2 regions of the Halalkalibacter sp. HAAS-P014 genome follow, and region 1 is predicted to be linked to the other one. Evidence: predicted binding sites of a transcription regulator. Region 1 holds the regulator's gene; the other holds the start of a gene.
The links. Region 1 encodes NrdR, which represses ribonucleotide reductase genes. Its sites were predicted from a motif close to AACACNATATATNGTGTT; they were not measured.

Region 1 (3,438 bases):
CTTTGGTTTTTCCTTGCGTTTTTTCTCCCTTATTCTCTCTCTCTTCAATTAACCATTTAGGAAGCTTGTCTCGCTTCTGTTGCCCACGCTGGGTATTTTTCTTTCTATTTGGAGGATTGTTAACTTTATTCTCTAGCTCCCTCGCTTTTCGTTTCTCCTGTTGAGCAAGCTGCATTGCTTCCTTAACTGTCTTGACCTTTTTCCTTGACCAATGTCCTGCAACTTTATCAACTAAGGCCTTTGACAACTTCATGTCTTGACTATAAAGAATAAATTCAAGTAAGACATTTACGACTCCTGGAAGCAATTGGTGATCAATAATCAGTGATTCCACGATTTTCATATCAGCAACCGGAACCTTTGATCCTTCAGACCGTACTTGAAGCAATTCAATTGGTGCCGTTGTTTCATAGAACTTGATTACTTTTTCTTCTTCTGTTTGTGGTTCTTTACCAAGTAACGTTTGATGTTTGGGTGGCTGCTTTTGCATACCTAAGCCCGGGGGCTCATTCCCGTGTTCAAGTTTGTACCATTCTTGAGCCTTTCTTCTTAATTCATTTAAATCCAGTTTATCATCATGGATCATAGCTTGTTCAACAATGCTGCTCATTTCTAACGGTTCAATTTTATAGACGAACGCAAGTCTGCTAATGGTATTTTTGGCATCTTCATTTAATGCTTCTTTGGGAACAATAAAGGAAGAAATACTTTTTTCAAGGAGCTCAAAATCAAATTCACCAAACTCTAATTCATTGGACTCATTTATCATAACCAACTCTTTGCCTTGGTCTGTTTTTAAAGCATTTCCTGTTTCAGATTGGAGATTAGAAACCATTTCCGAATGGTGTAAGGAGACATAGACTTCATCGAATGCATATGTCATCTCCGTATATTCTTCTTCATTTATTTTGTCTAGCGTAAAACGATCACGCAACTGACGGTAGTGAGACTTTCCAAGCCTATTAAATAGGTACACACTTAAAACATCATTTTCAAAAAATTGTTTCGGTGTCATCGGTGGTTGAAGTTCATATAAATATGTTGCTCCACCATCGTCATTTTTACGCTTGTACGTTTTTAAAAGCCCTATTCCTTCTAGTTTCTTTCTTTCTTCATAAATTACTTCAAGCGAAACACCCAAGAGCAACATAAGTTGTCTATGTGTTTGCTCCTCACTCCAATATTGATCATTCTCTAATTGAGATAACATAGTTACATACAAACTATGGGCCACTGCACCTGTTAGTGGTTGATACAATAATGTTAATACAAGACGATCTACTTCTGTAATATAATTGCTTGTCCGTACGGAAAACCGATCGACAGGTAGCAATTCCCTCCAGTGCCAAGTCATCTACTACTCACCTCTAACATGAACTAAATTGTTCTATCACGTAAAAAGAGCTTGTAGCGAACATCGCTTAAGCTCTATCAATCATTTTTATTCATTAGTTCAGTAAGTTCCTTAATGAATACATTTATATCTTTAAATTGTCGGTAAACTGATGCAAATCTCACATATGCAACATCATCAATGTCAGCTAGTCTTTCCATCACTAACTCTCCAACATCATGACTTTGTATCTCATTCTTACCCAATCCTCGGATCTCACGTTCAACACCATTAACAATTTTCTCAAGAGTATCGAGAGAGACTGGCCTTTTTTCACACGCACGGATTAGCCCTCGAAGAATCTTTTCACGTGAAAACTCTTGGCGCGTTCCATCTTTTTTCACAACAATCAACGGTATTTCCTCTACCATTTCAAAGGTTGTAAAACGATGGCTGCACATTTCACATTCTCTTCTTCGACGAATAGAACGGCCTTCATGACTTGGCCTAGAATCAAGTACCCGAGTTCCATTATGATGACAAGCAGGACATAGCATTTGATCATCTCCACTTTCAAAGTGTCGCCAACTTTAAGTTATCTTTATTTTATGATATAGAAAAAGTCGAAAGATGACAAGATAGACTTCTTGCAGAAAACGATATATCACAACATAAAAACACTTAAAAATACGTGCAACAGTAATAACCAAACCAAAAGAGGCTGACTCCTAAAATCTAACCTACATGTAACTATAAAAACTTATAGGTTAGAAAGACCTGAGTCAACCTCTTTATTTTAGTTATAATGCTTGAACTTTTGATTTTTCAACTTTTATTGGACCCATTCCTCTAGGCACCTCAACCACTTCACTACTAGTAGCGCTTAAAGACTCAGCGATATAACTAGCGGCAACGTTTGGATCAAGGTCTCCACAAGTATATACATCAATACTTGCATAACCGTGCTCAGGGAAGCTGTGAATTGTTAAATGTGATTCTGAGATAATAACTACCCCACTTACACCATGAGGAGCAAATTTGTGAAAAGCAACCTCTCGGACCTCAGCACCTGACTTTAAAGCAGCATCAACAAATACTTGTTCAATAAAACTCATATTATTCAACTTTTCTACGTTACATCCCCATAATTCAGCAATTACGTGACGACCCATAGTATCCATAAGTTGAATCCCCCTTTACAAATTAATTCATGCCTTCTCAAGCATGTAGGAATGTCTTATTACACGGGGGAAAGTTAGTCCAGAGAGGTCCTAACCCTTTCTGTAAAAAACAGTTCCTGATTTGCTGTAATTGAAGTTCACGAAAATCAGTATACTTTGTTTACTATTTGATTGCAACAGTTCTTACCAACTTTTTTTACATACCAGTAGTATGTTACTTCCTTCTACTGATCTTCAAATACTTCTGTTGGAACAACAATTATTTTTATGATCTCACAATATGTACATTGATATTCTCGTTAAAAACCGAAGCAATGAACTAGTCATTGCTTCGGTTACGATCCTTTATGCAAAATGTACTTTTTTTTGTAATTTGTTTGCAACATGATTCATTAGATCAACTACTCGGCATGAATAACCCCACTCATTATCATACCAAGCAAGTACCTTCACTTGTCTGTCATTCATAATCATTGTCGATAATCCATCAATGATTGAAGACTGCTCATTGCCATTAAAATCAATTGACACAAGTGGTTCTTCCGTAAATCCAAGAATGCCTTTTAGCGAACTTTGTGAAGCAGTTTGCAATGCTGCATTCACTTCATCAACCGTTACATCTTTCTTAACATTCACGACTAAATCAACTAAAGATACATTTGGTGTTGGTACACGTAAAGCCATTCCATTAAGTTTTCCATCTAATTGAGGTAAAACTTTAGCGATTGCTTTTGCTGCACCTGTTGAAGTCGGTATAATTGACTGCCCACATGCTCTTGCTCTTCTGAGGTCTTTATGTGGATTATCAATATTCTTCTGATCATTCGTATATGCATGAACCGTTGTCATCAAACCACTTTCGATACCAAACTCTTCATCAATAACTTTCGCTACTGGTGCTAAGCAGTTTGTTGTACAAGATGC
Region 2 (3,438 bases), on a different contig from region 1:
AAATTTAGTTTGAAGGTCTTGAGTTACTGGGCCTACAGGGAATGACGTTGATAATTGTCCACTTACGGTTGCAATAGGTGTAATCTCTAACGATGTACTTGTAATAAATGCTTCGTCTGCATGTTCGAGCACCTCGACTGGAAAAGGTTCTTCTACAACGGCATAATTATGTTTTTGGGCTAAGTTAATAATGAGTTGTCTCGTAATTCCGTTCAAAATTAAGTTTGTAGCAGGATGGGTATAAAGTACTTTATCTTTGATTAAAAATAAATTTGATGAAGAGCCTTCAGTTATCGTTCCATCCCGATGAAGGATCGCTTCTAGACAATCATTATCTGCCGCCTTACGTTTAGCAATGACATTTCCTAGTAGATTAATTGTCTTAATATCGCAACGAAGCCAGCGAATATCATCTGTAAGCCATACATTTATGCCATTTTTTTGAATGGCTTCAATACTTTGAGACTGTTGTGTAAAAGCTGTAAATACAGGAGTTGCATCTCGTGAATACAAGTGATTTCTTGGCTCGATACCACGTGTGACCTGAAAATAGACGGTCCCATTTTGAATGGAGTTCTTCTCAACTAATGTATATATTAATTCAGTTATTTTCTCATTCGAAAAGGGGAGAGGTAGGTCAAGTTTTTTCGCGCTTTCAACAAAGCGATCTAGATGTTGTTCCATGGCAAATGGACGACTTTCATAAAGTTTTACTACTTCATAAATTCCGTCGCCAAAGTAATAACCACGATCATCAAAGTGGACTGTTGCGTCTTTTCTAGGGATTAATTTTTCATTTTGGACTATATATTCCATTATGATTCCTCCAGTTTGTCTAACTTATAGAAGATTGTTTATTTTTTTGTGTTTCTAGGATATCACAATATTATCATTCATCTAGTAAAAAATTTGTCAACTAAATTGATTGAATCGGCAATCAGTGATGTGATAAGAAGTTGAACGAAATGAAAATTTAGCAAGAGACAAATTTATTCATTTTGTCGAAATAAAACGGATAAAAATCTCTTAAACTCGTAAATGCTTCAATTTATGATTTATTACAAAGTTGACAAAAAGAGTAAAAATATAATCTGGCACAATATATGGTGTATTTAAAATAAAACTGAGCACAATATATTGAATCTAATAATAGTCTTGTGGTAAGCTTAGCCAAGAATAATCGTAAAAGAACTAAATAACGATTTATAAACAAACTAGATTAGCGAGTGTTTAATAGAGTTTCCGAATAAGAGGAGGAGAAGCGAATGGCGATGACAATGTCAAGAGTAATGCGCCTAAACGTTGAAAGGTTAAATGAGGATATTAAGCAATTTTCTCAAGTACATCCTATAACGAGTGATATGAAGATTACACAAAAAGGTGTATCACGACTAGTAATGTTAGACCGCTATACATTTAAAGATACGGAAAAGAAGACATTAAAAGAAGGTGACTTTGTTGTCTTAACAGTAAAGGATGATCCGAAGTTTCCGGCTCGCGGTTACGGCTTTGTGATCGAACTAGATCATGAAACAAACGTTGCAAAGGTACTTGTTGATGAAGAGTTTAGGGGAGTACTTGAGGGGGATGAGGCGGAAAGTGGCATTGTTTCTCGTTCGCTTGATACGATTGAAAAGCCTCTTGAGTTGTTTTATGAGCAGATTGCAAAACGAAACGCAACTGGACTAGCTTCAGTAGAACCAACAGAGGAGAAAAGACAAGAAGCGTTTAAGCAATTTTATGAGCAACTCGTTGCAATGAACTTTATTCCAGCGGGACGAGTGTTGTATGGTGCAGGTGCTGAAACAGATGTAACATACTTCAACTGTTATGTAATGCCATATGTTCAGGATTCACGTGAAGGGATTTCTGAACACCGTAAGCAGGTAATGGAAATTATGAGCCGTGGTGGAGGGGTTGGGACGAATGGTTCAACATTAAGGCCTCGTAATACACTCGCTCGTGGAGTAAATGGTAAATCTTCAGGATCCGTTTCTTGGCTAGATGATATTGCAAAGTTAACACATCTTGTGGAGCAAGGTGGTTCAAGACGTGGAGCCCAAATGATTATGCTATCAGATTGGCATCCAGATGTTTTAGAATTCATTATTTCAAAGATGCAAAACCCACGTATTTTGCGCTTTTTACTTGAAAATACAGACGATGAACAAATTCAAAAGCTCGTTAAAGGCAAACTCTCATTCACACCTTTAACAGAAGTTGAAGAATCGATGTATCAAGGGATTATAAACTATAAAACCATTCCAGGCCTAGGAGGGTTTGATCCTAAAGTCATCCAAGATGCAGAAGAAAAGTTACAAGTCGGTGGAACATACTCTGTTAACAATTCAGAATTTCTAACTGGAGCTAATATTTCTGTTTGTTTAACAAAGGAGTTTATGGAAGCTGTTGAAAATGATGAAGAATACGCATTACGTTTTCCTGATGTTGAGAATTATAGCGAAGAAGAAATGGCTGCTTATAATGAAAAATGGCATGAAATCGGTGATGTCCGTGAGTGGAGCGCATTAGGCTATGGAGTGAGAACGTACCGGATCATTAAAGCGAAGGAACTTTGGAACCTTATTAATATATGTGCAACGTATAGTGCTGAACCAGGTATTTTCTTTATTGATAATGCAAATGAAAAAACAAATGCAAAAGCATATGGGCAAAAAGTAGTTGCAACAAATCCATGTGGAGAGCAACCACTTGCTCCTTATTCAGTTTGTAACCTTGCAGCGATAAATTTAGCAGAAATGGCTAATAAAGAGACAAAGGAAGTCGATTTTGCTAAGTTGAAAAAGACTGTTGAAGTCGGTGTACGCATGCAAGACAATGTAATTGATGCAACGCCTTACTTCTTAGAGGAGAATACAAAGCAAGCTAAAGGTGAAAGAAGAGTTGGACTAGGCGTTATGGGGCTTCATGATCTGCTAATTTATTGTGAAGCAGTTTATGGATCAAGTGATGGAGATAAGCTTGTAGATGAGGTTTTTGAGGTAATTGCTACAACGGCATATCGTACAAGCATGGAACTTGCTAAAGAAAAAGGAAGTTTCCCATTTTTAGTGGGCTCAACAGAAAAAGAAACAAAAGAGCTTCGCAATGCTTTTATCAATACAGGATACATGAAGGAAATGCCAGAAGATATTAGACAAGGTATTTTAAAACATGGAATACGTAATTCACACTTACTAACCGTTGCTCCGACTGGAAGTACAGGTACGATGGTTGGGGTTTCAACTGGTCTTGAGCCATATTTCTCATTCTCATATTTCAGAAGTGGTCGTCTTGGTAAGTTTATTGAGGTTAAAGCAGAAATTGTGGAAGAGTATTTACGATCAAACCCTGATGCAGACCCTGAACAGCTTCCTGAATGGTTTGTCTCGACAATGGAATTATCTCCCGAAGCGCATGCAAATGTTCAATGCATTA

Region 2: the regulator NrdR is predicted to act here: its motif matches at 1,094-1,111, upstream of AC1FXZ_RS02665 (vitamin B12-dependent ribonucleotide reductase).

What each region holds. Positions count from the first base shown of each region.
Region 1 is NZ_JBWQTV010000022.1:25,679-29,116, forward strand. Features, by position in the region: gene AC1FXZ_RS17810 (replication initiation and membrane attachment family protein) at 1-1,354, opposite strand, end outside; gene nrdR (transcriptional regulator NrdR) at 1,432-1,890, opposite strand; gene speD (adenosylmethionine decarboxylase) at 2,134-2,514, opposite strand; gene AC1FXZ_RS17825 (glyceraldehyde-3-phosphate dehydrogenase) at 2,860-3,438, opposite strand, start outside.
Region 2 is NZ_JBWQTV010000003.1:16,274-19,711, forward strand. Features, by position in the region: gene dat (D-amino-acid transaminase) at 1-816, opposite strand, end outside; gene AC1FXZ_RS02665 (vitamin B12-dependent ribonucleotide reductase) at 1,266-3,438, shown strand, end outside.